Regions from separate parts of the Comamonas aquatilis genome, predicted to be linked through region 2. Evidence: predicted binding sites of a transcription regulator. Region 2 holds the regulator's gene; each other region holds the start of a gene.

Evidence for each region. The regulator sigma-54, encoded in region 2, starts transcription at its own class of promoters, with help from an activator protein. The targets are predictions, from matches to a motif close to TGGCANGNAANCTGCTTT.
Region 1: the regulator sigma-54 is predicted to act here: its motif matches at 2,284-2,301, upstream of ACNAZA_RS16960 (pilin).
Region 3: the regulator sigma-54 is predicted to act here: its motif matches at 3,164-3,181, upstream of ACNAZA_RS21330 (TorF family putative porin).

Annotation. Positions count from the first base shown of each region.
Region 1 covers NZ_CBCSIW010000017.1:6,620-13,890, reverse strand. Annotated here, with positions in the region: gene ACNAZA_RS16970 (PglL family O-oligosaccharyltransferase) at 1-898, opposite strand, end outside; gene ACNAZA_RS16965 (hypothetical protein) at 895-1,680, opposite strand; gene ACNAZA_RS16960 (pilin) at 1,746-2,249, opposite strand; gene ACNAZA_RS16955 (FHA domain-containing protein) at 2,443-3,162, opposite strand; gene ACNAZA_RS16950 (Stp1/IreP family PP2C-type Ser/Thr phosphatase) at 3,369-4,154, opposite strand; gene ACNAZA_RS16945 (TerC family protein) at 4,387-5,157, opposite strand; gene ACNAZA_RS16940 (TerC family protein) at 5,418-6,107, opposite strand; gene sucD (succinate--CoA ligase subunit alpha) at 6,248-7,144, opposite strand; gene sucC (ADP-forming succinate--CoA ligase subunit beta) at 7,165-7,271, opposite strand, start outside.
Region 2 covers NZ_CBCSIW010000021.1:52,774-60,044, forward strand. Annotated here, with positions in the region: gene ACNAZA_RS18825 (aspartyl/asparaginyl beta-hydroxylase domain-containing protein) at 35-958, shown strand; gene ACNAZA_RS18830 (RNA polymerase factor sigma-54) at 1,041-2,642, opposite strand; gene lptB (LPS export ABC transporter ATP-binding protein) at 2,740-3,516, opposite strand; gene lptA (lipopolysaccharide transport periplasmic protein LptA) at 3,513-4,184, opposite strand; gene ACNAZA_RS18845 (thiol:disulfide interchange protein DsbA/DsbL) at 4,341-4,991, opposite strand; gene ACNAZA_RS18850 (SPOR domain-containing protein) at 5,094-5,834, opposite strand; gene argS (arginine--tRNA ligase) at 5,868-7,271, opposite strand, start outside.
Region 3 covers NZ_CBCSIW010000031.1:3,167-10,437, forward strand. Annotated here, with positions in the region: gene ACNAZA_RS21315 (Bug family tripartite tricarboxylate transporter substrate binding protein) at 1-142, shown strand, start outside; gene ACNAZA_RS21320 (Bug family tripartite tricarboxylate transporter substrate binding protein) at 273-1,265, shown strand; gene ACNAZA_RS21325 (sulfatase family protein) at 1,515-2,843, shown strand; gene ACNAZA_RS21330 (TorF family putative porin) at 3,224-3,976, shown strand; gene ACNAZA_RS21335 (P-II family nitrogen regulator) at 3,994-4,332, shown strand; gene ACNAZA_RS21340 (ammonium transporter) at 4,374-5,738, shown strand; gene glcE (glycolate oxidase subunit GlcE) at 5,881-7,035, shown strand; gene glcF (glycolate oxidase subunit GlcF) at 7,053-7,271, shown strand, end outside.

The DNA of each region.
Region 1 (7,271 bases), on a different contig from region 2:
TCCATGGTGTTAATTTTATGAAAAAATAAATTGCTATCGAGCAAATAAATATAGTAATTGGGATGCCAAGTGTGACTGCGAAATGCAATGGTATATTATGTGCATTCCCCAGTACTGAGCATAGTCTTGGACTTTCAAAATCTGTAATGTATTGAGCGTATCTAAGATTATTCCAGCCCCAGCCTTGCCAAGGTTTTTGTGAAATAAGCTCAATTACATTTCCCCAGAGAATACTTCTGCTTTCGCAAGAACTTCCAATGCCAATTATTCTTATAAAAACACTTTTTGCATTTTCAATGCCTATGCTATTTGCAATATATGGGGCCGCTAGGCTTGTGAGTACGTAGAAAAAAAAACAGGCGAATATATAGCAGAAAAATATTTTTTTATCGCTCTTAAATATCCACCACGAAATAAATGGGACACATAATAAATATAAAGCCCCAGTTCTTGATGCGCTTAGCGCAATTCCAATTGAAATTAATGTGCTTGCGGCTAAAAAGGCAGGAAGAGATATTCTTCGATGACAATATATCCAATAAGTGGAAATAAGACCGATTGCTAAGAGCGTAGCCTGTTGATTGGGCTGCCCTATATTACCGATAGAAACCCCAGGTGCTGTATCTCTTATCCACGGCCAAAATATTTCAAGGCTGGACAAACCAAAATATTGAATTATTTCTGGAAATACGCTAATAACAGCGCCTATTGCAAATGCTGTTGCTATATCAGTCGTAACATTATCTTCAGAAACAGGCCACACCACCATAATAATGGCGGCAACAGCCAGGGAGAAAAGCCATGGAATGGCTTCTGCCCATGGACCAAATGAAATAGGCCACAACCAAGGAAGAGGAAGTATAAATATAAATGCTATTTTTTTTATATTTTCTATCATTCTTCCCATCCATTTATAGGTAGAAAATCCAAGGGATAGCCAGTGTCTTTTCTGATGATTGCAATCCAGTTTTCCATTTGTGATTTATCAGATGTTATCGGTAGATAACTAACATCGCTTAATCTTAGATTTTTGTTATTTAAAAAATTTAAGATTAAATGATTGGCGGGATTGCTGGGCCTCATAAATGGAGCAAGAGATTTTGACGAAATTAACACCTCTTTTTTTACCGACTCATAAGATATCCAGCGCTCCGGCCTGAATGCAGGGTAAACTCCTTTCAGTGAAAGCTGCACGCTACGCAAGTAATCGTCGTCGCCTGGATTGCTTAGTTTTACACCAATCAACACAGGGCCACTTAAAAATTTATTTACATAGTCTGAATTTTTGAACAATGTATTGTTTGTATCAATATCTAAGGAGCTGACCAGTCTGAATCTATCACCTTCATATGCAAGAAAGGCAGGTCGTGCATTGTGTGTAATTAATACTCCGTAAGAAAGAGCTGATGCTTGTATGAGTAGAATAATTGCGATATCAAAAGACCAAGCTTTTTTGGTTTTTCTTTGGTCGAACAAAATAAGTGTTAGTAGCGGACCACATACAACATCTATTAACAGCAAATAAATAAATATGTTTGATATTCCAGACAACTTGTCATAGGGTTCTGGGTACCAAATAAAAAAAATAATAATCCATATTGCTGACAATATAAATATACTGAAAATCAAATGAATGAGGGCAGATTTGGAGGAAAACTTAAATCTTTGATTCCATTGCATAATGTTTTTAATGATGAAAAAAGAGCGCCGAAGCGCTCTTTTTAGCTAAATAGATTAGCTAAATATTACTTGCACTCGGAAGGTGCAAAACGCGCGGCCAATGTGCCAGCGGTTGTGCCGGTAAAGCTACCTGCAGAAGCATTAGCTGCCATGCAGCGCCAAGCGACGGCTTGTGCAGGAGGCGTGAATGCTGCAGTACCGGTGGGCAAGGCCGAACCGGCAGGTGCGTTGGGGGTCAAGGTCACCGTACCAGCCCCTGCAGCGGCCGTCGTGGTAATTGTGATAACGCCTGTGGCAGGAGTGATGCCCATCGAGGCGACGTTACGTGTAGCTTGTGGGTTGGTATAACCAGTTGCGTAACCATTTGTATCGGCTTGAGGGTTACCCGAAGCCAGAACGTCTTGAACGTTCAGCTTTGCGGCAGAAGCCATCACAAGACCTTCAGAGACGCGTGCACGCACGGTGTAATCCTGATAAGCCGGCAAAGCCACTGCAGCCAAAATACCGATAATCGCCACAACGATCATCAGTTCGATCAGGGTGAAACCCTTTTGAATGGAACGCTTCATGAAAAATTCCTTGGTTGAAGAAGTACGTTCCTTCTAAGCAATCGTCGTGCCAACTACCGACCACAGGCGGAGGCACTTCGGTGTTGACATTTTTCGCCGCGCGACAGTTGCCAAAAAGTGTCTCTTTTGACTTATCCAGGCAACGATGGTGACAATTTTGTAAGTATCAGCCTACGCATTCCAAGTGGCGCCATCACCCCACCACAAACTGCATACGCGTACCGGCCAGCTCCATGGTGTCGCCATTGAGCAAGGGTACGGGCAGCGGGCCGACTTCCTGGCCGTTGAGTTTGAGCGATGCGCTCTCGCCTTCCATATGCGTCAGCACAAAGCCATGGGGCTTTTGGGTAATGGAGGCAATGGTCACGCCCGGGCGGCCCAGGGTGGTGACCACTTTATAGAGTGAGACTTCTTTGCCTGTCATGCTGCCGCTGAGCATTCGCACCACGGCATGCCGCTCTGGCAGCATGGACGACATGCCATGCTGTGTAGGCGCAAAGCCGGTGAGCTCGCCAAAACCGGAAGGCGTACTGAGTCTGCTGTGCACGTCATCGGCGCTCTCCGCCATGGCGGAGGAGACGGCGGCAATGGCTTCCAGTGCAGCAGAGGTGCGAGCGGGCTCTTCGCCGGCATTCACAAAGCGGATTTTGTAACGTCCGATATCCAGCAGATCGCCATGCACCAGGCTATGACGCTTCACGGATTTTCCGTTGACATAGGTGCCGTTGGTACTGCGCAGGTCTTCGATCGCCACAGCGCCGTCGGCTATGGTGATCACGGCATGTTCACCGCTGACGGCAAGATTGTCGATCACGATGTCGTTATACGGACGTCGGCCCAGCGTAGTGCGCTCTTTGGTGAGCGGTACTTCTTTGACCACAGCGCCATCGATAGAAATGACCAAGATCGGCATGCTCGAAAGCTCCTGAATGCAGCGGGACAGACCCGAGGATAGTTTGGCGGTTACTGTTTGAAACAATGACCACCTTATGGGTGATTCTATGAAAACAGCCCCTGTTGCGAACCGGACCCCGCTTCAAAACCAGCAAAAGCCTGCACAGTCGACTGACTGTGTATGCTCTTTGACACAGTCATTCTCAACGGAACATCGGGTAAAGGTCAAAACAAGCTTGTGCTTTGAGATCCCGGGCCTTGCGCGACCCGTTGAGCGTCCTCCATCAGCACCACGCTGATGTTGTCTCTGCCGCCCGCAGCATTGGCGGCACTCAGCAAAGCCGTGAGCAGTTCCGGCAGTGAGGACTCCGCAGCGAACAAGGCTTCTAGCTGGGAGTCATCGAGCATGTCGGTGACGCCGTCCGAGCACAGCATGAGGCGATCTTGCGCCTGCAGCGGCCAGCGGTTCAGTTCGGGATCGACAGACATCTGCACCCCCAAAGCCCGCGTGACGAGGTGACCCAGGCCCGAAGCCTGGGCATCTTGCGCGCTGAGATGACCGGCATCCATCTCTTGCTGGACCAGGGAGTGGTCCCGGGTAAGGCGGGTCAGTTGGCCGGTGCGCCATGCATAAGCCCGCGAGTCACCGAGGTGAGCAATCACCGCATGCCCTGCAACGATGGCAGCAGCGACCACCGTAGTGCCCATGCCCTGGCAGCCAGGTGTTTCCCTGGCGGCTTCACGGATTGCGGCATTGGCCAGGCACAAGGCCTCTTGCAAGTCCTTGGATGCGGCCTCCAGCTCCACATCGACACCGACCAGTTCCTCGTGCGTGTGCTGCAGGGCTGCGGGTATCACGCTGACGGCCATCGCGCTGGCGACTTCCCCGGCGTTGTAACCGCCCATGCCATCGGCCAGCACGGCCACAGGCCAGGGGCTGGCCTCAGGGTGGATGCTAACGGCATCCTCGTTATTGGTACGCACCAACCCCGTGTGCACGCGCGCGATCATGCGCACAGCAGGCCATGCGGCAGGCGGTCTGGGGGGCTGTGCAGCAGGCATGGCAAACAGAGTGCGGAACATGGGCGTGGTCAGAGCAGGTCTTCAGCGTAACGTAATTGCCAAAGTCCAGCCAGCCCTAGTGCAAAAGACAGATGAAGCCGTCGCTCCCCGGCAGGGGCATGGGTGATTACTTCAATATCAGGAGCAGATTGCGCTTTGATTGATTAATTTACAGGGTTCTTTATATTTTAAAACCCCATTGAATAGGCGCTATTAGCTCACTTTTTAATCGTTCAATTTCGAGGCTGGCACAGGCACACCCGATTTGTGGCGGCGGGCTTATGCCCCAGAAGATGGGGTTGCATTGCGTGCCTGCCACATTTTTCCCACTGCAACCACTTGCCGCATGGCTAAGCCAGGGATGAGCCTGAATCAGGCCCTCCAGCACATGATCGCTGGCAAGCGTCTCTCCGGCCACCCAGCCGATCAGCGCAGCCCCCAGGGTAACTATGGTGGGAAAGCGCGCCATGAGTTTGATCATCAGCGTGGAGCCAAAAATCACCAGCGGAATGCTGATGACCAAGCCCAGCGCCAGCAAGACCAGATTGCCCTGGGCTGCGGCGGCCACGGCAATCACATTGTCCAGGCTCATCACCAGATCCGCCAGCAAGATGGTGCGAACTGCGGCCATCATGCCGACCTTGACGGCATCTCCGCTTTGCTCGCTTTCATCCTCGCCCTTGAGCAGACCGACACCGATCCACAGCAGCAACACGCCTCCCATGATTTCTACCATCGGAAGCTGCATCAACTTGGCAGCCACCAGAGTCAAGGCAATGCGCAGCACCACGGCCGCGCCAGAGCCCAACAGAATGGCTTTTCTTTGCTGATGGGCAGGCAGGCCGCGCGCGGCCAAGGCGATGACTACGGCGTTGTCACCGGACAAGATGATGTTGATCCAGACGATTTTGAGCAGACCGATCCAGAAATCGGCTCCAAGCATGGCGTCCATGGCAAATCACTTTCTCGTGGTTTCCACGGGACTCATCTGACCTGAGCAGACGCAGCAACGCCCGACCAAAACATCGGGCGTTCCGTGGATTCTTGGGGAAAGTGTAGACCTGCAACGCCAAAAGCCGTTACGGGTCTATTGCTGCTGCGGCCATGAGAATCCGTGCGTGCCCTGCAAACCTCCAAACAACAGCGTATGGCAGCCGCAATGAAAAACGCACTGCGCGGGCAGTGCGTTTCTGGAGAGTCTCGCTCAGCGGATCAGGCCGCGACTTGCTTGCCGCCCGAACGGGCTTGCATGAGCTTGCCTAGGCCGACCACCAGCACGGCGCCGGCTGCGGCTGCGGCATAGTGCAACCAGGGGTGAGCCATGGTGTAGCCATGCAGCAGATTGTCATTGACGATGGTTTCGCCACCCACCCAGCCGATCAGAGCGGCACCCAGGGTGATGATGACGGGGAAGCGATCCATCAGCTTGATCATCAGCGTGGAGCCGAAAATCACCAGGGGAATGGAAATGGCCAGACCCAGAATCAGCAAAACCATATTGCCCTGGGCTGTTGCAGCCACGGCAATCACGTTGTCCAGGCTCATCACCAGGTCGGCAATCAAAATGGTGCGAATGGCAGTCACCATGGAACCATGGCCCTTGGACTCGCCCTCGCCCTCTTCGCCACCGGTCAGCAACTGGTAGCCGATCCACAGCAGCAGACAGCCGCCAATCACCTGCAGGAAGGACAGCTCCAGCAGCTTGGCTGCCACCACCGTCAGCACGATACGCAGCACCACGGCGGCGCCGGAGCCAAACATGATGGCTTTCTTTTGCTGTTCAGGAGGCAGGGAACGGGCAGCGAGCGCGATAACCACCGCATTGTCGCCAGAGAGAATGATGTTGATCCAGATGATCTTCACCAAGCCGATCCAGAAATCGGCAGTGTTGAGAAATTCCATTGTTACTCCACTGTTTTGAATATGAAAGCGCCGCATTGCGCGGCGCTTTCTTTTATGAGTGGAGGCAGTGTAGAGGTCTCAAACCTCTTTGCCAGTTCGTAATACTGCGTAATACCCGCTGTATTACAAACTCTCAGAGCTTACTTCAGCAAGCCTTGCAGCAGGCGGCCCATCTCGGATGGGTTGCGTGTGATGGTGAAACCACACTCTTCCATGATGGCCAGCTTGGCATCGGCCGTGTCGGCGCCACCGGAGATCAGGGCACCTGCGTGGCCCATGCGCTTGCCGGGAGGAGCAGTCACGCCAGCGATGAAGCCCACGATAGGCTTCTTCATATTGGCCTTGCACCACATGGCGGCTTCAGCTTCGTCCGGACCGCCGATTTCGCCAATCATGATGACGGCGTCGGTGTCAGGATCTTCATTGAAGGCGCGCATTACGTCGATGTGCTTCAGGCCGTTGATGGGGTCGCCACCAATGCCGACAGCGGACGACTGGCCGATGCCCAGTTCGGACAGCTGAGCCACGGCTTCGTATGTCAGCGTGCCCGAACGGGACACCACGCCGATACGGCCCTTCTTGTGGATGTGACCGGGCATGATGCCGATCTTGATCTCGTCAGGCGTGATCAGGCCGGGGCAGTTAGGGCCCAGCAGCAGGGTCTTCTTGCCGCCGGCAGCTTCCTTGGCACGCATTTTGTTGCGCACTTCCAGCATGTCACGGACGGGAATGCCTTCGGTAATGCAGATGGCCAGGTCCAGATCGGCTTCCACAGCTTCCCAGATGGCGGCAGCAGCACCTGCGGGAGGCACGTAGATCACGGACACGGTAGCGCCGGTTTCCTTGGCAGCATCCTTGACCGAACCGTAGATTGGGATGTCGAAAATCTTTTCGCCAGCCTTCTTGGGGTTCACGCCAGCGACGAAGCAGTTCTTGCCGTTCGCGTATTCCTGGCACTTTTCAGTGTGGAATTGACCGGTCTTGCCAGTAATGCCCTGGGTGATGACCTTGGTGTCTTTGTTGATAAAGATCGACATATGTGTATCTCCGAGGGCTTTTACTTAACGGCAGCGACGATTTTTTCAGCCGCTTCAGCCATGCTGTCGGCAGCAATGATGGGCAGACCGGAGTCAGCCAGAATTTGCTTGCCCAGCTGTTCGTTGG
Region 2 (7,271 bases):
GCCTCGGCTGGAGCACCCCGGTAAAATTGCCGCCATGGCAAAAATCATCGTCCTGGCATTGGTAGTGCTGTTTTTCGGTTGCGGGCTGTACATGCACCTGCGCGGCAAGGTGCGTCACAAGGTGGTGAAGCAATTGTTTGATCATTCCACCTTCACCGCGCCCTTCAACGTCTTCATGCTGATGTTCAGCAAGGTGCCGCGCACACCCTATCTACCCACCAGCACCTTCCCCGAGCTGGCGCCGCTGCAAGCCAATTGGCGCGAAATCCGCGAAGAAGCTGTCAATCTGCAAAAAAACATGCAGATCAAGGCCGCCGCCAACAATGACGATGCAGGCTTCAACTCCTTCTTCAAGACCGGCTGGAAGCGCTTTTATCTGAAGTGGTATGGCGATGCCCACCCCTCGGCCATGGAGCTGTGCCCCAAGACCACGGCGCTGGTCAAATCCATTCCCAGCGTGAAGGCCGCCATGTTTGCCGAGCTGCCGCCCGGCGCCAAGCTCAATCTGCACCGCGACCCCTATGCGGGTTCGCTGCGCTACCACTTGGCCGTGCTGGCACCCAATGACGACCGCTGCATGATCGAAGTGGACGGCACACCCTACAGCTGGCGCGAGGGCGAAGGCGTGATCTTCGACGAGACCTATATGCACTGGGCAGAGAACCGCTCGGAAGGCAATCGCATCGTGTTGTTTTGCGATGTGGAGCGCCCCATGACCAACGGCTTTGCCCAGTGGCTCAATCACTGGCTGGGTAAGAACGTGGTGGCCGCCGCCAGCTCGCCCAACAACGAGGGCGATCCCCGCGGCATGATCAGCAAGCTGTTCAAGATTTCCTTCTACGCCGGCAAGTACCGCCGCGCCTTCCGCAGCTGGAACCCCACGTTCTACAAAGTGCTCAAATTCGGGCTGATGATTGGCGTGCTGGCTTTGTTCATCTGGTGGTTGATACCGAATTGATTGATACCCCCTGAGGCGCTTTGCGCACCAAATTAAAAAGCCGCTGAGCATGGCATCAGCGGCTTTTTTTGTTGGGCGTGGCTTACAGCGCCTTGCGCAGCGTGGTGGTCGGGATCTTCAGCTGCTCGCGGTACTTGGCCACGGTGCGGCGGGCGCATTCAATGCCTTGCTCCTTGAGCATATCGGCCAGCTTGGCGTCCGACAGCGGTTTTTTCGTGTCTTCCGCGTCCACAAACTGCTTGATCAACGCCCGCACGGCGGTGCTGGAGGCGCTGCCGCCGGTCTCGGTGCCCAGGCCCGAGCCGAAGAAGTACTTGAGCTCGAACGTGCCCTGGGGTGTGGCCATGTACTTGGCCGTGGTCACGCGGCTGATGGTGGATTCGTGCAGGCCCAGGGCATCGGCAATATCGCGCAGCACCAGCGGACGCATGGCCAGCTCGCCATGCACAAAGAAGTTTTTCTGCCGCTCCACAATCGCTTCCGACACCCGCAAGATGGTGTCAAAGCGCTGCTGGATGTTCTTGATGAACCAGCGCGCTTCCTGCAGCCGCTGCTGCAGTGCCGCATGGCCTTCGCTGTTCTTGTGGCGGCGCAGCACGCCGGCATAGATGTCATGCACCTTGAGCCGCGGCATGACTTCGGTGTTGAGGCGAACGGAAAACTCCATCCGGCCCGAGCCGACACGCACCGGGCGCACGATCACATCGGGCACCACGATATGGCGTTCCACATCCACGAAGCGGCGGCCGGGTCGCGGCTCCAGCCGCGCAATCAGGGCCAGGGCCTCGCGCAGAGCCTCCTCGCGCGCGCCGCATAGGCTGGAGAGCTTGCGCATATCGCGTCGTGCCAGCAAGTCCATGGGCTGGCAGCACATGGACAGGGCCAGCTGCAGCACATCCCAGTGCTTTGCTGTCGTGCCCTCATCTTCGGCCAGACGAATCAGATCGCGCAGCTGCAGCTGCAGGCATTCGGCCAGATCGCGTGCGCCCACGCCCACGGGCTCCAGGCTTTGCAGCAGCTTGAGCGCCATGGCAAAGCGCTGCTCCAGCTCTTCGCGCTCTTCTAGGTCGTCACAGGCCAGGCTATAGGCCAGATCTGCCAGCGGCTCTTCCAGATAACCGTCGTCGTTCAGCGATTCGATCAGAAAGCGCAGCGCTGCGCAGTCTTCGGCACTCAGACGCAAGCTGAGCGCCTGGCGGTGCAGAAAATCGCTCAGACTCTCATGCTCGCGTGCTAGGTCGATGGCGTCGGTTTCCTCGTCGCCATCGCTTTTGCGGCTGCCGGACGAGGAGGGGCCATCCCATTCGCTGCTGGATTCGCCACCCCACTCCCCGTCTTGTCCGTCGGCGCCGTCGCCGCTCCAGTCCAGCGTCTCGGGAGTTTCAGCGGTCGGCGCCTCAGCTATGGTTTCCGAAGCTGTTTGCGCTGATGAATATTCAGATTCAGATGAGTAGTTATCTGAAGTGCCCATGGATTCAGCGGTAGCCGCTTCCATAGCAGGAGCATCCATCGGCACATCGGCGGCGTCGTCGCCATCGCGCTCCAGAAACGGGTTGTCCACCAGCATCTGTTCAACTTCCTGCGCCAGCTCCAACGTGGACAGTTGCAGCAGCTGAATCGACTGCTGCAGCTGCGGCGTGAGCGAGAGATGCTGGGATACGCGTAAGGACAGGCCCGGCTTCATCAACTGAACATCCTTGATGTGCAAGCGCCCCCGGCATGTCCCCGATGCAGGGACAGCAGCCACAGAAAACGGGGGAGCGCGGAGGTCAACTCACGCATCACATGCGGAAGTGTTCGCCCAGGTAGACGCGGCGCACATCGGCGTTGTCCACAATCTGCTCTGGCGTACCTTCGGCCAGCACATGGCCGTCGCTGATGATGAAGGCGTGGTCACAGATACCCAGGGTTTCGCGCACGTTGTGGTCGGTAATCAGCACGCCAATGCCGCGCTCTTTCAAGAAACCGATGATGCGCTGGATTTCGATCACCGCGATGGGGTCGATACCGGCAAACGGCTCATCGAGCAAAATGAAGCGCGGCTGCGTGGCCAGGGCGCGGGCGATTTCCACCCGGCGGCGTTCGCCCCCGGACAGGGCCAGCGCAGGAGACTGGCGCAGATGCTCCACGCGCAATTCCTTGAGCAGATTGTTCAGCCGCTTGTCTATCTCTTCCTTGGAGAGCAGCTTGCCTTGCTCGTCCTTTTGCAGCTCCAGCACGGCGCGGACGTTTTCTTCCACGCTGAGCTTGCGGAAAATCGAGGCTTCCTGCGGCAGATAGGACAGTCCCAGGCGCGAGCGCTGGTGAATCGGCATATTGCCCACGGAATGACCGTCGATGAAGATCTCGCCGCCATCACTGCGCACCAGACCCACGATCATGTAAAACGAGGTGGTCTTGCCCGCGCCGTTGGGGCCCAACAGGCCGACGACTTCGCCTTTTTGCACGGACAGAGACACGTCCTTGACCACCTTGCGGCTGCCATAGGACTTGGCCAGATGCCTGGCCTCCAGGCGGCTGTCCGCTTCGCCGCTGCGCAGGGTGCTGTCACGACTCATTTCTTGTCACCTGCCTTGTCGCTGGCTTTCTCACCGCCCAGCGTCATGCTCTGGCGCAAGGGCTCGGCCTTGGGCTGGGCCGGCTTGGGCTGGGCACCGGGCGTGCCGTCCTTGGGCGCCATGATGGCGCGCACCCGACCGCCCTGGCCCACGGAGGAGCTGGGCAGGCCGCCGCTGGTCTTTTGACCATCGACGGTATAGACGTCGGTGATGTTGTTGTAGACGATGACCGAGCCCGTGACCTGGTCGCTGAGCTGACCGCCACGGTAGCGGCGCATCTCGCCACGGCGAATGAATTTGACGATATCGGCCTTGCCGTCGTACTCGATGACCTCACCCTCGCCTTCGATGAACTCATCGGACTGACCGGGCTCGGTGTCGCGTTTTTGGCGGAAGAAGGCACGCTTGCCCGGCTCGGCCTTGACCACGCCGTACTGAAAGCCTTCGGCATCCTGGCGCACATCCAGCTGCGTACCGCGCAACACGATGGTGCCCTTGGTCATCACCACATTGCCGGTGAAAACGCTGGTCTGCTGAAGCTCGTCGTGGCGCAGTGCATCGGCCTCGATGTTCATGGGCTTGGCGCTATCGGCCTTTTCGGCATGCGCCGTGCCGGCCAATACGGCAAAAGCCGAGGCCAGCACGAAAGAGAGAAGTCGTTTGGTCATGGAGGGCACGTTTCTTGCATACATTGTAGTCATTCCCTTTTTGGCGCCGCCGCAAACATACACCGGCCCGGATCAAAACCTCGCCCTACGGGTATGAAAAAGCCCGCTCAGGCAGACCTGGCGGGCTTTTGGGATGTACAAGCTGCGCTCGCCGTATCAGCCTTTGCGGCTGGAAACGATCAGGGCATTGACCACGCGCAACACATTTTCCATGTTGCCGGCCTTGGTGCCGTCCGTGTAGTACTTGCCGGCCACGCCCATGGCTGGCACGCCTTCCACGTCATAGGCCTGCTGCAGCTGGGTTGCCTTGCGCACCTGGTTGGAGACGGTAAAGGAGTTGTACATCTCCTTGAACTTGGCCACATCCACGCCCTGCTTGCCGGCCCATTCGAAGATGGCGTCATCGGTAGCCAGACGGTTGCGTTCTACGTGAATGGCATGGAATGCCTTGGCGTGCAGCGTACCCAGCAGATTCATGCCTTCCAGGGTGTAGTACAGCTTTTGCTGAGGCACAAACGAGGCATTGAAGGCCACGGGCACGCGGTTGACCACCACATCGGCAGGCGCTGCGTTCTTCCAGGCCGCAAACGTGGGCTCGAAAACATTGCAGTGCGGGCAGCTATACCAGAAGAACTCGATCACCTCGACCTTGCCGGCGGGTGCGCTGACAGGGGCTGGCTTGCTCAGCTTGAGGTAGTCCTTGCCTTCCTTGAAGCCTGCAGCCTGAGCCCAGGTGGCGGAGGAACCCAGTGTCAAAGCACCAGTGGCTGCAGCAGATGCAACCAGAGAAAATTCGCGGCGTTTCATCAAAACCAACTCCTAAATCAGGTCTGCAGTGTCAGAGGCCATCAGCCATAAAAAGTTCAACCCAGCTCGGCAACCCGGCACAGACCGGGCCTCAGAGATGTTTTACCTTGCGGCACGAACCAGGGTGGAATCCACACCGGCGCCGTCGAGCTTGCCCTTGAGCTGCTCGGCCTCATCGCGCTTGTTGAACGGACCCACGCGCACACGGAACACGGTGATGCCGTTTTGCTCACGCTCGCTGACCCGAGCTTCCCAGCCCAGCATGGCCAGCTTGGCGCGCTGCGCCTGGGCTTCCTTCTCGCCACGGAAAGCACCGGCCTGCACAAAGTAGTTGAAGCCGGGCTCGCCGCCGGTAGCCGCCACGGCAGCTGCTTTTTCCTTGTCGGCACGGGCTTTTTCGGCCTTCTCGGCGGCAGCGGAGCGCTCCTTGACCAGATCGCCCAGCGGATCACCCGTGGCCGGTTTGACCGGCTTGGCAGGATCGACGTGGGGCTGGGCAGGCGTGACCGGCTTGCCGGTCACGGGGTCCAGCGCAGCAGTGCCGGTGGCCGTGACCGGAGCCACCGGCGTGCTCGGTGTCACAGGCACGCCAGGCGTTTCCACGGCAGCCGGCGGCACAGCAGGAGTCGGTAGCGGCGCACGGCTTTGCAGCGGAGCGTTCGGGTCCCAGTTCTTGTTGCGCTCAGCCTCGACGGCATCGCGATCCGTGTTGTTACCACCCTTGTTCAGAAAGGGAACGGGCACCTTGGTCACATAGACGGCCACGGCCAGAGCCGCCGCCAGGCCAATGACCATGCCGAAAATCAGCCCCAGGATGGTGCCGCCGCGTTGCTGCTTCTTCATAGGTCGCTAAAGGCTTTCCGCTTCACGCTTTGATTACATGCGCTCGGGTGCGCTGACACCCAGCACAGCCAGACCATTGTGCAGCACCTGAGCGGTGGCTGCGACCAAGGCCAGGCGGGCCAGCTTGAGCTTTTCATCATCCACCAGGATGCGTTCGGCATCGTAGTAGCTGTGATAGCTGGAAGCCAGATCGCGCAGGTAGAACGTCACGTCATGCGGAGCATTGCCTTCGGCAGCGGCCGTCAGCATCTCGGGGTACTTGGCCAGCAGCAGCATCAGGGCCTGGGCTTGCGGGCCTTCCAGCGCCGACAGGTCCACGTCCTTGAGCGACGGCAGGCCGGCGCCGCCGGCTTCTTGCCAGGCACGCAGCACCGACTGGATACGCGCATGGGCATATTGCACGTAATACACGGGGTTGTCGTTGTTCTGGGCCACGGCCAGATCCACGTCAAAGGTGTATTCGGTGTCGGGCTTGCGGCTGAGCAGGAAGAAGCGCACGGCGTCCTTGCTGGTCCACTCGATCAGATCGCGCAGCGTCACATACGAGCCGGCACGCTTGCTGATCTTCACCTCTTCGCCGTTCTTGACCACGCGCACCATGGTGTGCAGCACGTAGTCGGGGTAGCCCTCGGGAATGCCCACGTCGGCAGCCTGCAGGCCGGCGCGCACGCGGGCAATGGTGCCGTGGTGGTCGGTACCTTGAATGTTCACCACCTTGGTAAAGCCGCGCTTGAACTTCTGGATGTGATAGGCCACATCGGGCACGAAGTAGGTGTAGCCGCCGTCGGTCTTGCGCATCACGCGGTCTTTGTCGTCACCGTAGTCGGTGGACTTAAGCCACAGTGCGCCGTCTTGCTCGTAGGTCTTGCCGTTGGCGATCAGGCGCTTGACGGTTTCCTCGACATGGCCGTTCTCGTACAGGCTCGATTCCAGGTAGTACTCGTCGAACTTGAGATTGAAGGCCTGCAAGTCCTTGTCCTGCTCGTTGCGCAGATAGGCCACGGCGAACTGGCGAATGTTGTCGTAATCCTCAACATCGCCATTGGCCGTGAACTCGCGATCATCGGCCTTGATGGTTTCCTTGGCCAGGAAAGCATTGGCGATGTCGGCAATGTAGTCGCCGTTATAGAAATTCTTGGCCAGCGGGTTCTCGCCGTCGGTAGGCCAGCACTCGTCACCGGGCTTGAAGCCCTTGGCACGCAGCTGCGTGCTCTTGGTCAGGGTGTCGATCTGCACGCCCGCGTCGTTGTAATAAAACTCGCGGTGCACCTTCCAGCCCTGGGTGGAGTACAGATTGCTGATGGCATCGCCAATCGCAGCCTGACGGCCGTGTCCCACGTGCAGCGGCCCTGTGGGGTTGGCGGAGACGAACTCGACCAGAATGTTTTCGCCACGGCTGGCCTGGTTGCCGAAACCGGCTCCCTGCGCCAGCACTTC
Region 3 (7,271 bases), on a different contig from region 2:
CTCGCCTGGGCAGCAGGAAAAGGTCAAGTCCGTGGACATAGAGATGGTGGGCAGCACGCCCGAGCAGGCGCAACAGAAAGCCAGAGAGCTGTCGGACAAATGGGGCGCTCTGGTGCGCAAGATCAAGCTGACGGCGGAGTAGGGCGATGAACGAAAACGGCATGAAAAAGCGCTCCGGTACCGCCCGCCCGGCGCCTTACACTGCCAGTTTTGTTGATGAAGAATAACTTTCGCGCGAGTGGTTCGCCGTAAAGGACAAGGAGATGGTCGCAATGCAAAGAAGAACCTTGGGCAAGTGGGCAATCGGCGCCGGGTTGGTCGCCGGTTTGCTGGGTACAGGTGTGGTGCAGGCGCAAGCCGTGGCGCCGCTGTTTCCGGGCAAGACGCCTTTGCGCATCGTGGTGGGCTACCCGCCCGGCGGTGCCACCGATCGCGTGGCCCGCATCGTGGCCGACAAGTTGCAGAACAAACTGGGCAGCCCCGTCATCGTGGAGAACAAGCCCGGCGCGGGCGGCCGTCTGTCGGCCCAGTACGTCAAGAACGCCCCTGCCGCGCAGCCCGCGATTTTGCTGGCCAATCCTGCCGTGATGGTGGTGGCGCCGCTGGTGTTTGCTGACTCCGGCTACGACCCCGAGAAAGACTTCAGGCCCATCAGCGAAGTCAACCGTTATGACTTCGGTCTGGCAGTTGCCAGCGCCGTGCCGGTCAAAGAGCTGTCCCATTTGTTTGCCTGGCTCAAGGCCAATCCGGAGCGCGCCAATTTCGGCGTGCCCGCCACCGGCAGCCTGCCGCACTTTTTTGCGCTGATGCTGGGCGAGAGCGCCAAGGTTCCGGTCGAAGTGGTGGGCTACAAGGGCTCGGCTCCACTGCTGACCGATCTGATGGGCGGTCAGGTGCCGATTGCCGTCGATACCCTGGACACCCAGATTCCCCAGCATGAAGCCGGCAAGCTGCGGATACTGGCCGTCTCCGGCGACAAACGCAGCCCCATGGCGCCCGAGATTCCCACGCTCAAGGAATTGGGCGTGAACCTGGTCGGCACCGGCTGGAACACCTTGTTTGCGCCGCAAAGCATGGCGCCCGCCACGGTGCAGCGCCTGTCCGAGCTGGTGCAGGAGGTGATGAAGGAGGCCGATACGCAGCAGAAATTTGCGGCCTCCAAGCTGGATCCCGTGGTCAGCAGCGCCCAGGAGACCGAGCGCATGCTCAAGGCCTATCGGGCGCAATGGGCGCCAGCGGTCAAACGTTCAGGATTCAAACCTTGAAATGCAATACCCCCTGAGGTGCTTAGCGCCTTCCCCCTGGAAGGGGGACGACGGCCCACGCTGCGGGGCGGCCCTTGCCGGCCGTCTCGCGCTTGGAGCATGCCAGTTTTATGTGCCGTGCCATGTGGCCGAGGTTTTAGGAGCATCCAATGCTTGATTCGCTTTGGTTCAAGCATTGAAAGTTCGTCAAATCGATTGATTGCAGGCGATAGCTGCTCCTGTTTTTGTGTCTTCTCTGTTGTTCCTCTCATGACCGATTCCCGCCCCAATCTGATTTTTATCCTGGCCGATGACATAGGCTATGCCGACCTGGGTTGCACGGGGGCACGCGATGCCCACAGCAATGCCACCGATGTCTCGCCCCGCCTGGATGCCATGGCGCGTGAAGGCATGCGCTTTACCCGTGGCTACTCCAACTCGGCGGTGTGCTCGCCCACCCGCTTCGCGCTGGCCACGGGCCGCTGGCAGTACCGTTTGCGCGGTGCGGCCGAGGAGCCGATTGCCAGCGTACACGGCGACAAGGTGCTGGGCCTGCCGCCAGACCACCCCACGGTGGCTTCGCTGCTCAAGGAAGCCGGCTACGCCACGGCCCTGGTGGGCAAGTGGCATCTGGGCTACCCCCCGCATTTCGGTCCGCGCCTGTCGGGCTATGAAGAGTTCTACGGCTTTCACGCCGGCGGCAATGATTACTTTGCCCATTGCGACCCGCGCGGCCGCCCCGACTTCTGGGTCAATGAAGAGCCGCACCAGGAAGACGGCTATCTGACCGACCTGCTGAGCCAGCGCGCCGTGGACTTTGTCGAGCGCCAGTCGGCAGACAAACCGTTCTTTCTGTCCCTGCACTACAGCGCACCGCACTGGCCCTGGCTGACCCGTGAGGACCGCGAGGAAGCCCAGCGTATTGCCGGCATTGGCAAGCACACGGACGGCGGCTCCATCGAAACCTACCAGCGCATGATTCACCACATGGATGAAGGCATTGGCTGGGTGCTGGATGCGCTGGAGAAAAAAGGCTTGAGCGAGAACACGCTGATCGTCTTTACCAGTGACAACGGCGGCGAACGCTTCTCCAACAACTGGCCTTTTGTGGGCCAGAAGATGGACTTGCTCGAAGGCGGCATCCGCGTGCCTTTGCTGGCGCGCTGGCCGGCGCGCATGGCTGCACATACCGTGAGCCACACGCCCAGCCTGACCATGGACTGGTCGGCTACCTTTTTGGCTGCAGCCGGCGTGGCTGCGCATGCCGACTATCCGCTGGACGGCATCAGCCTGCTGCCGGTGATGGAGGACGCCAGCTGGAGCCCCGAGCGCGATCTGGCCTGGCGCATGAAGCACCGCGAGCAGCGGGCGCTGGTGCGCGGCGACTGGAAGTATCTGCAGGTGGAAGGCATTGAATACCTGTTCAATGTGAGCGCCGACCCACGCGAACGCGCCAATCTGCGCGAGCGTGAGCCGCAAAAACTGGCCGAGCTGCGCCAGGCCTGGCAGGACTGGAATGCGGCGCTGCCCGCCATCCCCGAAGAGGCCAAGGTCTCGCTGGTGTTCACCAGAAACGAGCTGCCGCAGGCCAGTTACTGAGATCAGCGCCGTCCATCCGCGCCATCAACCAGCCAGCTTTTGCTGCCAAGCCCGGGTGCCCAAGGCCTCGGGCTTTTTTGCGCCCTTGATTTGCACCAATTGAGTGCATCGAGGACGTGCGAGGAGTCCAGCCTGCTTGCGCACCAAATTCGCGCATTGCCTGCATGCCTCATCGCAGGGCATGGCTGACCGTGCGATGAATGGCGGTCGTCGTCTCTTGATTTTGATAGCTTGAAGCGCTTTTCAATCAAGGGCTGCATGGCAATTTCATGCCAATAAATCTGTCAACAACCAGGCCGTATTGAAGTGCAACTCAATGTTGGCACGGTCTGTGCTTTTCACCGGTTAACACAAATTTTTTCAAACCGGAGGAAGCCAGAATGACCCGCATCGCTGTTAGCCGTTTCAAGACCTTCGCCAAGACTGCCGCATTGGCCTGCGTCGTTGCCGCCCCCATGTGGGCTCACGCACAACTCACTGCCAACGTGGCTTTGACCACCAACTACAAGTTCCGTGGTCAGGACCAGGACGCCAGCCGCACGCGTGCGGTCAAGCCTGCGCTGCAAGGCGGTTTTGACTATAGCTTCGGCGACAGCGGCTTCTACGTGGGCAACTGGAATTCCTCCGTGGACTGGCTGCCCGGCAACTCGCTGGAAACCGACTTCTACGGCGGCTACAAATTCAAGGCTGCCGATGTGGACTGGGATGTGGGCGCACTGACCTATGTGTACTCGGGCAACTCCAACGGCAACACCACGGAGATTTACGGTGCCGGTACCTACGGCCCCTTCACGGCCAAGTACTCGCACACCGTGTCCAAGGACTACTTCGGCTGGGCCGGTGCCAAGGCAGGATCGGGTCTGAAGGGTCGCAACAGCGGTTATCTGCAGTTCTCCTACAGCCAGGAAGTGATGAGCAAGGTGACACTCAAAGCATCACTTGGTTACACACACTTCTCCAGCGACATCAAGAACCTGGGCGTGCCCAACTACGTGGATTACAGCGTGGGTGGTGCCTATGACCTGGGCGACGGATTCTCTGTGGCTGCCGCTGTGGCTGGCGCCAACAAGAAAGCCTATTTTGGCGATGTAAACAAGGCGCGTCTGATCCTGACGCTGGCCAAGACTTTTTAATTTTTCAGGAGCCTGTCATGAAAATGGTGATTGCCATCATCAAACCCTTCAAGCTCGATGAAGTGCGTGAAGCACTGTCCCAGATCGGCGTGCAAGGTATCACGGTGACCGAAGTCAAGGGCTTCGGCCGTCAGAAGGGCCACACCGAGCTGTATCGCGGTGCCGAGTACGTGGTGGACTTCCTGCCCAAGCTCAAGATCGAGGCGGCCATTGCCGATGATCTGGTGGACGCGGCCATCGACGCTATTGAGGGTGCGGCGCGTACCGGCAAGATCGGCGACGGCAAGATTTTTGTGCAGGCGCTGGAGCAATCCATCCGCATTCGCACTGGCGAAACCGGCGACTCCGCCCTCTGAGCGCCGCAGCGTCTCAGGAATCATTTTTGAGAAAGATTGCCATGACCAAGAAGCTATTGAGTGCAGGCCTTGGATTGGGTCTGTTGGCAGCCAGCGCAGCCGTGTTTGCGCAGGACGGTGCCGCAGCTGCAGCAGCGCCTGCGGTGGTGGCCGCAGTCGAAGCTGCCGCCGTCGTAGAGGCGGTGCCTACCCTGAGCGCCGGTGATACGGCCTGGATGCTGACTTCCACCATGCTGGTGATCTTGATGATCATCCCCGGCCTGGCACTGTTCTACGGCGGCCTGGTGCGCTCCAAGAACATGCTGTCCGTGCTGGCGCAGGTGTTTGTCGTCTTTTCCTTGATCACCGTGCTGTGGGCCGTGTACGGCTATTCGCTGGCCTTTGGTGGCGAAGGCAAGTTCTTCGCCAACTTCGACAAGCTGTTCCTGATGGGCATCACGCCGGACACGCTGTCCAGCGCGCTCAAGACCATCCCCGAGTATGTGTTTGTGGCCTTCCAGTCCACTTTCGCCGCCATCACCGTGGCGCTGATCGTGGGTGCGTTTGCCGAGCGCATCAAGTTTGCTGCCGTGATCGTGTTCTCCGTGCTGTGGTTCACCTTCAGCTACATCCCCATGGCCCACATGGTGTGGGGCGGTGGTCTGCTGGGTGCCGATGGCGCGCTGGACTTTGCCGGCGGCACCGTGGTGCACATCAACGCTGCCGTGGCCGGTCTGGTCGGTGCCTACATGCTGGGCAAGCGCATCGGCTTCGGCAAGGAGGCCCTGCCTCCGCACAGCCTGACGCTGACCATGGTGGGTGCCTCTTTGCTGTGGGTGGGCTGGTTCGGCTTCAACGCCGGCTCTGCCGGTGCCGCCAACGGCATTGCCGGCCTGGCCTTCATCAACACCATCCTGGCGACCGGCGCTGCCGCCATCTCCTGGATCGTGGCTGAGGCCCTGCTGCGCGGCAAGGCCTCCATGTTGGGGGCTGCTTCGGGTGCCGTGGCCGGTCTGGTGACCATTACGCCCGCTGCCGGTTTTGTCGGCCCTATGGGTTCCATCGTCATGGGCATCATTGCAGGCCCTCTGTGCTTCTGGGGCGTGTCCGGCCTCAAGCACATGCTCAAGGTTGACGATGTCTGCGACGTCTTCGGCGTCCACGGCGTGGGCGGTATCCTGGGGGCCATCCTGACCGGCGTGTTCTGCGCCAAGGGTCTGGGCGGTATCGAGCCCGAAGGCTACAACATGGCTCACCAAGTGTGGGTGCAGGTCGAGAGCGTGCTGGTGACCATTGTCTGGTCAGGTGTGGTGTCCTTTGTGGCCTACAAGATTGCTGCTCTGACCGTGGGTCTGCGTGTTTCCGAGGAAACCGAGCGCCAAGGTCTGGACATCAGCTCTCACGGGGAGGTTGCCTATACCCGCTAAGCCAAGTCTTTCGCTTTAGTTCAGTTTCATTACGTTGGCCCCGCAGTGCATGCTGCGGGGCCTTTTTTATTCATGCTCGCGTTTCAAAAAAATCAAAAGCGCTGCATGGTTCTATGGCAGCAGCTGCCGCTACCATGCAGCCATGGATTCAGCCACCCGCCAAATCAACGCCCTTCAAGCCATCACCGAGCGCATACGCGCCGCTGCTGCCGACCAAACCCCGTTGCGCATACGCGGCGGCGGTAGCAAGGACTTTTATGCCCATGCCCTGCAAGGCGAGCTGCTGGACATGCGCAGCCTGAGCGGCATCGTCAGCTACGAACCCAGCGAGCTGGTCGTGACCGTGCGTGCCGGCACTGCGCTGGCCGAACTGGAAGCTGAGCTGGCTAGCCAAGGCCAGTGTCTGGCCTTCGAGCCGCCGCACTTCGGCCCCGGCAGCACCGTAGGCGGCATGGTGGCCGCCGGTCTTTCGGGTCCTTCGCGCGCCAGCGTGGGAGCCGTGCGTGATTTCGTGCTGGGCCTGGAGATGATCAACGGCAGCGGCGAGCTGCTGCGCTTTGGCGGCCAGGTGATGAAGAACGTGGCGGGCTATGACGTCTCGCGTCTGATGGCCGGCAGTTGGGGCGCGCTGGGCGTGATCACCGAGGTCAGCCTCAAGGTCTTGCCCGTGGCCCCGGCTGAAGCCACGCTGCGCTTTGGCGACTGCAGCCAGCAGCAGGCGCTGCAGTGGCTCAATCAATGGGGCGGCCAGCCGCTGCCGCTCAATGCCAGCAACTGGCTGCATGAGACTGGCCAAGCGGGTGGCACGCTGTATTTGCGTCTGCGCGGAGCCCGGGCTGCGGTGCAGGCGGCCTGCCTCAAGCTGGGCGGCGAGCGCCTTGACACCGATGCCGTGGCCGCCGACTGGTCAGCCAGCCGTGATCTGAGCCTGCCCTGGTTCGGTGCAAGGGCCGGCGATCACTGTCTGTGGCGCCTGTCCGTGCCAGCTGCTACAGCACCGCTGCAACTGCCAGCAGGCTGCGTGGGCCCGCTGGTGGACTGGCTGGGCGCACAGCGCTGGGTGCAGGCGCCGCGCAGCGCCGCTGCGGCATTGCAGCAGCTGGCCCAGTCTGTGGGTGGTTCCGCTTCTCTTTTCAGAGCTGAAAGCGCAGATCAGATAAGCGGTGTGGCCGACTTTGATGTGTTTTCGCAAGGCAGCGCGGCGGGGCGCACGGCGGCGCAGATTCATGCGCGGCTCAAGCAGGCTTTTGATCCGGCAGGTATTTTCAATGTGGGCCGTTTGTCGGCGAACTGGTAAGAACAAGGACTGAGCCCATGCAAACCAATCTCGCCCCCGAATTCCGTGCCACGCCCGAAGGTCAGGACGCTGAAGCCATCTTGCGCAAATGCGTGCACTGCGGCTTTTGCACGGCTACCTGCCCCACCTATCAAACCCTGGGCGATGAGCTGGACGGACCGCGCGGCCGCATCTACCTGATCAAGCAGGTACTGGAAGGCCACAAGCCCACCCGCGCCACGCAGCAGCATCTGGAT